3 regions of the Paenibacillus sp. PK3_47 genome follow, and region 1 is predicted to be linked to each of the others. Evidence: riboswitches for the same ligand, from Rfam matches in the RefSeq annotation. Region 1 holds a riboswitch; each other region holds the start of a gene.
What was found. A riboswitch is a leader RNA that binds a small molecule or an ion and turns the genes downstream of it on or off. The one in region 1 is predicted to bind thiamine pyrophosphate.

Region 2: another riboswitch for thiamine pyrophosphate. It lies ahead of C2I18_RS21870 (thiamine phosphate synthase); the one in region 1 lies ahead of C2I18_RS13865 (ABC transporter substrate-binding protein).
Region 3: another riboswitch for thiamine pyrophosphate. It lies ahead of C2I18_RS24615 (ABC transporter ATP-binding protein); the one in region 1 lies ahead of C2I18_RS13865 (ABC transporter substrate-binding protein).

Annotation. Positions count from the first base shown of each region.
Region 1 covers NZ_CP026029.1:3,120,937-3,124,213, reverse strand. Annotated here, with positions in the region: gene C2I18_RS13870 (hypothetical protein) at 92-1,552, shown strand; TPP riboswitch at 1,625-1,736, shown strand; gene C2I18_RS13865 (ABC transporter substrate-binding protein) at 1,856-2,923, shown strand; gene C2I18_RS13860 (MTH1187 family thiamine-binding protein) at 2,986-3,276, shown strand; gene C2I18_RS13855 (ABC transporter permease) at 3,273-3,277, shown strand, end outside.
Region 2 covers NZ_CP026029.1:5,036,648-5,039,924, reverse strand. Annotated here, with positions in the region: gene C2I18_RS21880 (thiazole synthase) at 1-389, opposite strand, end outside; gene thiS (sulfur carrier protein ThiS) at 422-625, opposite strand; gene C2I18_RS21870 (thiamine phosphate synthase) at 628-1,266, opposite strand; TPP riboswitch at 1,382-1,483, opposite strand; gene C2I18_RS21865 (SDR family oxidoreductase) at 2,946-3,277, opposite strand, start outside.
Region 3 covers NZ_CP026029.1:5,661,145-5,664,421, forward strand. Annotated here, with positions in the region: gene C2I18_RS24605 (ABC transporter substrate-binding protein) at 1-413, opposite strand, end outside; gene C2I18_RS24610 (ABC transporter permease) at 410-1,186, opposite strand; gene C2I18_RS24615 (ABC transporter ATP-binding protein) at 1,167-1,931, opposite strand; TPP riboswitch at 2,055-2,157, opposite strand; gene C2I18_RS24620 (TetR/AcrR family transcriptional regulator) at 2,774-3,277, opposite strand, start outside.

The DNA of each region.
Region 1 (3,277 bases):
TATCCTGATAGAGCTTGGAATCAAGGAATTTGGGGTAATATAATGGAATGCATTCATAAAAATACGAGAATAAAGGAGGCTGGAAACCGCTATGTCCAGGCCATTCTCCTCAACCTCAGAACCGGCATTACATACCGCACTGCTGCAGTTCATCTTCCCTTTTTCCATCAAGGACGGGGAAGATACAACGCTCATCCGTCACCTTCAGGATGATGGATATACCCGTTTTTTTCTCGATAATAAAGAGCTGGAAGATGCCTATTACGGCGATGGCTACTGTGTTTCCCATGAAATGATGGAACGCAGCTATCTGCCCTTTGCAGCCCATGTGCTCTTTCCGCGGGAAAAAGACGCGGATTCCTTCCGCCGGTTTTCCCGGGTAAACGATCTGTCGTGTGTATTAGAGATGACCCAGGAGTCTGTACCGTTCCGCGTGCTCTCGACAGATATATTTCTCTGTCCCTTCCAGCTCGGCTTCTTAACCATACGTGTCCGGCTGGAGGAGGAATCGCTGCCGTTCAGCACAGTCATGGAGTTCGCTGACCGCTTCCGTACGCTGGAGGATGTATCCAGCTGGGATTCGACAGCCCATATTCACTGTGACGGCAAGCTTTACGAGCAGGTCGAAGACTTTGTGTTCAGGCATCTCGTAGACGGACTGGATAACTTTATGGATTCTTCTGAAATTCATGGCGCATATTTTGAGACCCTTCCTTTTTTCGTCGATGAGCGGATGCTTGTTCAGGCCTTCTATGGTTTTGAGCGGCAGGATGATGCGGATGAGCTTACCGATGAGCTGTGCTTCCGCGCCTCGCAGCTGGACGGAATGGATAAACACGGCAACCCTTACATCAGTGCAAGCGATCCGGATTACATCAGTGAATACTGCAGGGGGCATGTATATAACCGCTGGGGGCCGGACACCTACTATGTAACAAATGATCAGACGTTCTGCTGCCTGTCACGGGCGGACGGGAAAATTGCCACGCGGCTTGCCAACCAGATGTACGGTGAATATTATTACGGGCTGCTGCTAAGCTTATTCCACAAGATCGTCCTGCTCAAGCTGGCCAACATGCACTCCCGTCTGCGCATTAACCATGATAATGACGAGATTGAGACACTGATTTTCCTGATCAACAAGTTTTCAGCCAAGTTTTATTTTCTGGAGCTGATTTCGCAGTCGCAGGGCCGGGAGATTTTTTTCCAGCTGCGCAAGGTCTACGGCAATGATGCCCTTTTTGATGAGGTAAAATCCACCTTGAATGACCTGTTCCAGTACCAGGACAAATATCAGGCCAAACGCCGGGATACCCTGCTGTTCTTCCTGACTGTATTTACAGTGATCAGCGGCATTTACGGAATGAACCAGGTCATTGAGGATTTAAAAGGAAACATAGACTGGAGCAAGCTTCAGGATTACTCCGTGTTTGAATATATCGCCCTCTTCATCACCTTCACCGGCATTGCAGTCAGCCTTGTCCTGACTCTGAGAGAGCTGTGGACCGGAATCCGCAGCCGGCGCCGGAAACGCCGGTACAGCCAGGATTGACAGCGTTGCTACTGGACAACTCCGGAACAGGCGTCTATAATACAGCGTAAGAATAGTGCAATACCCGTAACTTCATAGAACCAGGGGTGCTGGAGATGGCCGGCTGAGATTGTATCCCGTAAGATACTGACCCTTATACCTGATCTGGATAATGCCAGCGTAGGAATTGATGTGCTTAAGGCCTTAGTGCGGCCTGAGCCCTTGCGCAAGCGTGATAGCGTCCCGGTCTCCGGGGCGCTTTTTGGTATGGATTATTCTGAATCTGGAAGGCCAGGGATTGCTGAAAAGGAGAGAACAAGCGAAATGGGAGTCAAAAAAGTAATGATGCTCTGCCTCATCTGTATTCTGGCTGCAGTTACCGCCGGATGCGGTTCTAACGGCGGCAACAACAGCACGTCTGCTTCGAACAATACGGGGAACAGCACTGCTGCTCCTGAAGCAGCGGAGGCCGGGACAGATGCACCGGCAGCGCTGACACCGGTCAAGGTCGCACTGGACTGGACACCTAATACGAATCATACCGGCCTCTATGCAGCCAAAGACCTCGGCTATTACGAGGAAGCCGGGCTTGATGTAGAGATCGTATCCCCCGGAGCAGCCGGTGCCGATACTATGGTTACTTCGGGCGAAGCCGCATTCGGCATCAGCGCCCAGGAGGCGCTGACGCTGGCCCGTCTGCAGAACGTGCCGCTCGTTTCGATTGCCGCCATCATCCAGCATAATACATCGGGATTTGCGGCACCGAAGGACCGCAATATCACTTCGCCTAAGGATTTTGAGGGCAAGACTTACGGCGGCTGGGGCTCACCGGCCGAAGAAGCGGCCATGAAAGCGATCATGGACCCTGAAGGCGGCGATGTAACCAAGGTCAAGCTGGTGAATATCGGAGAAGCCGATTATTTTACCGCCGTGAAGCGGGATATTGATTTCGCCTGGATCTTCTACGCCTGGACCGGGGTGGAAGCTGAACTGCGGGGCGAACCGCTCGACATGCTGTACCTCAAGGATTATGCGCCGCAGCTCGACTACTATACACCGGTGCTGACGACAAGCGAGAAGGTGATATCCGATAATCCGGAGCTGGTAAAGGCATTCCTTCAGGCTACGTCGAAAGGGTATCAGTACGCCATCGATAATCCGGAGGAAGCCGCTGCGATTCTAACCAAAGCTGTACCTGATCTTGATCCCGAGCTTGTCCTGGCCAGCCAGAAATGGCTCAGCCCGAAATACAAGGACGATGCCGCCCGCTGGGGAGAGCAAAAGACGGAAGTCTGGCAGAATTACGCGGACTGGATGTATGACCTGAAGCTGCTGGAGCAGCCGCTGGATGCAGAAAGTGCGTTTACGAATGAATTTTTGCCGGCGGAATGATGCATTGCTGATCTGATTAATAACTAATTTGCTTCACCATTATACTGAGAGGACTGATTATTATGGCAAACACACTGCTTAGCATTCAAGTGATTCCAAAAACACCAAACGGCGAGGATTCTATTCCTTACGTGGACAAAGCTATTGAGGTCATTCAAAAGTCGGGCGTGAAGCACCAGGTTCATCCGCTGGAAACAACGATGGAAGGTGAAATCACCGAGCTGCTTGAAGTGGTCCGGCAGATGCACGAGGCACTGGTTGAAGCCGGCAGCCCCAGCGTCATCTCGCAGATCAAAATTGCCCATAATCCAAACGGCATCAGCATGGATAAGCTGACGGAGAAATACCGGTGAG
Region 2 (3,277 bases), 1.9 Mb from region 1:
TAGGGCAGAACCACAAACCCCTCCGCAGCCAATATCTCTGTAGCCCGGATCGTCTCCATATTGTCCGGCAGCAAATATTTCTGATCATTAATGACTTCAATCTTCACCCAGTTGCCGAGTCCTGCCGCCCTGGCAAGCCTGGCGATCCGCACGGCTTCTTCCGCGGTGCGGGCCCCTGAAGTGTTGGGAAGCAGCGTCATATGCTCCGGAATATGGCTGATGATATTGTCGTTACTCTGCGGATCAACCCGGCGCAGGGCAACAGTGATGACCTGTGATCCCGAGCGGGCAATCACTTCAGGAATAAGGGTGTTCCGGCTGTATTTGCCGGTCCCGATGAACAGTCTGCTGGATAAAGTAACGCCGCCTATAATTAATGGGTCTTGCACATGCATGTTATCGCCTCCTGAGAATAGTTGGATTAACCCCCGCCGACAAAATGTACAAGCTCTATACGGTCACCTTCGTTAAGCTGTGTATCTCCATAAATATCCCTGCCGACAATTTCACCGTTCAGCTCCACAAGAATCAGCCTTCCTTCCCACTCCGGCCTGCCAAGCAGATCGGCTACAGTTCTGCAGCTGTCTTCTATGTCAGCCGTTTTACCGTTAATGATCAGGTTCATGCCTACTCACCTCCTTTGCCGGTATGCCATCTTAGTCGCTGGCCGTTGTCTGCGGCCCACCGGTATGCCCGGCCGGCAGCGGCAGGATCTGCCGCGCTGCCTATACCGGACATTACGGCAATTCCTGCCGCGCCCTCCTGCAGAATCTCTCCGGCATTATCCGGCCGGATTCCGCCGACCGCAATCAGCGGAATGCTGCTGCTGCTGACGGCTTCGCGCAGCTGGCGCAGCCCGCGTGCAGCCTGCCCGGGCTTGCAGGCTGAAGGGAATACATGCCCGTACAGGCAGTAATCTGCGCCCTCAAGTCCCGCCTCTGCGGCTTCAGCGGGAGAATGCACCGATACGCCTATCCGCAGGCCCGGAGCGGCAGCACGCGCCGCAGCTGGCCGCAGGCTGTGCCAGGCCAGCTGGACCCCGCCCGCACCTGCTGCCAGTGCCACATCTATCCGGTCATTGATGACCAGTTTGCCGGCAGGAACCCCCGTCCTGATTAGCCCCTCCGCCAGCGCGAACAAATCCCGTGCAGACATTGATTTTTCGCGTAAGTGAATGTAATCCGTCAGCGGGTGAACTGCTGAAGCGATTTCAATTAACCGGGCTGCTTCCATTTTCCCGTCCGATATCCAGTGTATCTCTGCCAACTTCCAGCCCTCCTTACGGACAAACATTATCAGGCACCTGAACGCAAAAAGACCGCCCCCGTCAGGAGGCAGTCTGGAATATACAGAGACAATGAGCCTGTGATAAGCTCTGCTGCAGTATTCTTGTCCACTTCCCTCCGCTGGTATAAACCAGATCAGGTTCAAAGGGTCCGGACATTGCGTCCGTCTCAGCCTTGCGGCACCCCTAGTGAATAACATTATGCTGTTGCTGTTAACGCTTCATATACTAACATAATATTCCTGACAGGGCTATCTTTTTATGATGCGGGACGCTGGCGGCTAAGCAGGACCAAGTATCCAGCAGACGGCTTAGTTGCCCTTGGGGAATACCCCTTGTGGCTAAACTCGTCCGGGGATACCAGCTGACCATAAACCTTATGTCCGCTTAGCGTAAACGGGCCATTGTACTCGAAAAAACGAGTACATTGGGTAGCTGCGAACAGGCACGTGGTCATTGTACTCCAAAAAACGAGTACATTGGGTAGCTGCGAGCAGGCACGTGGTTGTTGTACTCGAAAAAACGAGTACAATTGGGCCGCTGGGAGCAGTTACGTGCCCTTTGTACTCGAAAAAACGAGTACATTGGGCTGCTGTGAGCGGATACGTGCCCTTTGTACTCGAAAAAACGAGTACATTGGGCTGCTGTGAAGAGAAGGCCTTCGTCACTTTGCAATAGCATATCTATTTTCAGCTGATACAGAACCGCTTGTCTCTGTAAACTTTTCCAGTTTGCGGTTGAATTCCATCACTCCATATGCCTAAAGCCATAAATAATATAGCAGACCTCAGGGGTCCGCTATTTCCAAGCCGTTGAGAAAGTCTCGACAACCTTATGTATGTGATTTGATTTCATATGACACCGCATTAACGATTGCCGGCTCCAACCATCACCTCACGCGCACCAGAACCTATTAATGACTTGGAAAGGCTAACGCTAACGGACCCTAGATCCGTTATTTTGCGCTAGAGGTGTGTTTTGAAATCCTAACGGACTCTGGATCCGTTATTTCATCCGCAAGGGCTTAATTTACCCCTCATTTAGCAGAATAAAGGAACGACGGTCCGTTAGCGATGGAAACGGGGTGAATTTCAGTAAATAACGGACGCAGTGTCCGTTAGCGTGTGAAAGAGGACGACGTGGCAGTGAACGGATGCAGCGTACGTTAGCGTGCGAAAGAGATTGAGGCAGTTAATGGATGCAGTGTCCGTTAACGTGCGAAAGAGAACGAGGCAGTTAACGAACGCAGTCCGTTAGCGTGTGAAAGAGGACGTGGCAGTGAACGGGACGGATGCAGCGTACGATAGTGCGAAAGAGATTGAGGCAGTTAATGGATCCAGTGTCCGTTAACGTGCGAAAGAGAACGAGGCAGTTAACGAACGCAGTCCGTTAGCGTGTGAAAGAGGACGTGGCAGTTAACGGGACGGACGCAGCTTCCGTTAGCGCGCGAAAGAAGACGAGGCAGTGAACGGGACGGATGCAGCTTCCGTTAGCGCGCGAAAGAAGACGAGGCAGTGAACGGGACGGATGCAGCGTACGCAGACATGGAAACACAGCAAAGAAATCCAAGACCATTAAAAGAGTTCGATTTCTCAACACTCTGAAAAGAGCGGACCCCAAGGGTCCGCTCTCTATCGTTACCAGGCTTAACAGCCGGCTGTTAACCGTTAATAATCTCGCCGCCGTTCACGTGGATAACCTGACCGCTGACATAGGATGAATCATCAGAAGCCAGATAGACATAGGCAGGTGCCAGCTCTTCCGGCTGTCCCGGACGTTTCATCGGCTGGGTTGCACCAAATTCGCTGACCTTCTCCGCATCAAAAGTGGACGGGATCAGCGGTGTCCAGATTGGACCCGGCGCTACCGCATTGACGCGGATGCCCTTCTCAGCCAGATTCATCGACAGAGCGCGCGTAAAGCTGAGAATCGCACCTTTGGTGGACGAATAGTCCAGCAGCTGCGGGCTGCCGCGGTAAGCGGTAATAGACG
Region 3 (3,277 bases), 2.5 Mb from region 1:
AGCAGGTGATTCAGCGGATGCCTTACCAGGGCAGCAAGCGATTGTACCGGGATTTGTTCTGCACGCGCCATCAGCACCTGCGGCTGATAACTGAGCGCCAGATCCACCTTGCCTGAGGCAACCAGCTTCAGTGCATCATTGCTGTCAGCAGGCATCTGAATCTCTACATCCAGGCCTTCTTCGGCAAAATAACCTTTCTCCCGGGCAGCATACAGAAAGGAATGCACCGCGTTGGGATACCAGTCGAGCATAATTGTCAGCTTCCGGTTCTGTCCTGTACTGTTTCCGGAGGATTGCCCGGAAGCTTCAGGGTCAGCAGCGGTACCGCATCCGTTCATCAAGAGCAGTGCACAAAAGAGCAGGGTACAGCGCAGTGCGGTTTTTTGGCTTTTTTTACTGCGGCTATGTATCATCGGTAAATCCCTCTTTTCCTCAATATGAATTTTTCGAGCATGGCCATGCTTAGAAACAAAACAACGCCCAATACGGACAACAGAAGCACCGCAGCGAACATTTCCGCACTTTGCAGTGTTCCGGCCATTCGCCGGCTGAAATATCCGAGCCCCCGGCTGCCCCCAAGCCACTCCCCGATTGTAGCCCCGATAACACTGTAGACAGCTGCAAGCTTGAGTCCGGAAAAATAACCAGGCAGCGCAGGCGGAATTTGAGTCTTGATCAGGATCTGCCAGCGGTTAGCGCCCAGTGTCTGCAGCAGCTCCTTGTACTGGCCGCCGCTTTTGTTCAGCCCGTCATAAGCAGCGACGGCTACCGGGAAGAAGGCGGTCAGGAACACGACAGCGAGCTTGCCCCACAGGGAGTATCCGAACCACATGATGAAAATAGGGGAAAGGGCAATCATCGGAATCGTCTGGCTGACAATCAGCAGGGGATAAACCGCTTTTTCGAGCAGCACATACATATGCATTCCGATGCCGAGCACAGTTCCGCAGCCTGCGGCCAATGCCAAACCAAGCAGCGTTTCCTGAAGCGTGGCAGGTAAATGCTCCCCGAACAGAAGCTGCCTGTGCTCAATGAGTGCCGAGACAATTGCGGAAGGGGCCGGCAAAATAAATGGAGGCAATGCTTGAGCCCGTGCCGCCGTCTCCCATACCGCAAGAATGAGGAGGACAAGCAGGACAGCAGGACCGTAGGCCTGGAGTATTTGTCTAAATTTTATGGCTGTCATACAGTCTCCGTTCGAGTTCTTCCCGTAAGGCTACGAACTCCGGCTCATAATTCATTCTGTAATGTCTTGGCCGCGGCAGCTCCACGTTCATTTCCTGCATTCCCCCGCAGGTCCCGCCTGTCATCAGATAGATCCGGTCGCTAAGCAGGAGCGCCTCTTCCAGATCATGAGTAATGAACAGTACAGTCTGATGTAATCCGCTCCAGAGCGCCAGCAGCCAGCGGTGCATCTCGCGTTTGGTAATGGCATCCAGCGCCCCGAACGGTTCATCCAGCAGCAGGAGTTCATTGCCGGCGGCAATGGTGCGCAAAAGGGCGATCCGCTGGCGCATTCCGCCCGATAATTCCGACGGATAGGCGTTCTCTGTACCAGCCATGCCGAACCGGTCCAGCATTTCGCGAATCCGCATAACAGCCGCCTGCCTGCTGCCGTCCTTCTTCAGCTCCCAGGGTAAAAGGCAGTTGTCCAGCACCGTTCTCCAGGGCAGCAGCAAATCCTGCTGGGGCATGTAGGAGATATGTCCGAGCCGTTCACGGGCAGCCGCTGAACGCCTTCCGTTAACGCTGACAGCTCCTGCGGACGGCTCAAGGAGACCGGCAATGATTTTGAAAAGCGTACTTTTGCCGCAGCCGCTGGCGCCAATCAGAGAAATGAACTCTCCTTGGCGGATCTGCAGGGAAAGCCGGGAGAACACCGGCGCTCCCGCCGTCCCGTAAGCGTAGGACAGATCATCGATCGCAATCATTCGCTGGCACCTCCTGAACATCTAATTCATAACTGCAAACACAATAAAGACCCATCCATCTCCGGAGGAAATGAATGGGTCTGAACAGATACAGTCAGATAAGGCGCATGACGCGCACTGATGCACAATTCCGCTCCACTTCCCTCCGCTGGTATGATCCAGATCAGGTTCCAAGGGTCCGGAGCTTAAGCTCCGTCTCAGTCGGCCGACTCCCCTAGTGAAATAGCAGGTCCTATTAAATTCACAATCGCTAATTAATATACCATATTTTTACGCCTTGTAAAGAGCGGGATGTTACGGATCCCTTTGTACGGTGGAATTAGAAGGGCTTAGTTGGATTTTCTCCACTTCATTTTGTCCGTTTTCATCATTTGTGAGCTTTAGTTGGAAATACTCCAGCTATTTTGACGAAAAGAGGCGTTAATAGACGAATCCAGTACATTTAAGTGGAGTTTTTCCCGCTAGTTCCGTAATACCGGTATTTATCGGAGGATTAGATGGAGAAATTCCACTTAGCCTGATCTGCAAGCGTCCCTGCAGCCCTCACCTGCCACCCCCACCAAAACTTGGGCCTCAACAGCTGCATTTTGTGCATTAGAAACTCCGTATTTGGCCAGGAAATCTGAAGCGGTTGTATTTTGTACAGCAGCATAAGATCAAATAGGTGTTATAAGCCTGAAATTAAGAAATCTGCTGCATGAAATGCATCAAAAGGCGATTTTGCCGCCAAATAGCCGGAATCTAGTGCACTAATTACAACCAGACATTGAAGCACACCTGCACCTGGGCACATGAGCACATAAACACATAAGCACATGCGTACCTGAGCTAACCTCGAGATATTAGCGCTCTTTGTTACCCTGCCCGGCAACCTCAGCCTTCTGCAGTCCGCTCACAAACAGCGTCATAATTCCCCGGGTAATTTCCTCTTTCGTAGCGCCGTGCACCTTTTGCTGGTATAGATAAAGATCCGGGCTGAGGACAGCGACGAGTGCGGTAGCTCCAAAATGCGGATCAATGCCGATTATCTCCCCGTTGTCCCTGGCTCTGCGCAGCAGCTTCGCCATAATGTCATTCAGCCGCCGGAAAAAGGGGTGCTCAAACTGGGTCAGCTGCTTTTTGCCGGTAAACTCCGATTTTATCATCAGCAGCAGCTCCGCATACTCCTCGATAAGATCGACCACCCGCCCGATGCAGCTTTGAAGATGCATAAGAGGAGCCTCTGCGTACTCCGGCAGCGGGAGCTCACTCTCCATACCCCTAAGAAAACGCTCGGTGCTGTCGTTCAGCAGGGCGGAGCAAATTTCTCCTTTGTCGCTGAACCGGCGGTAAAGGGAACCTTGTCC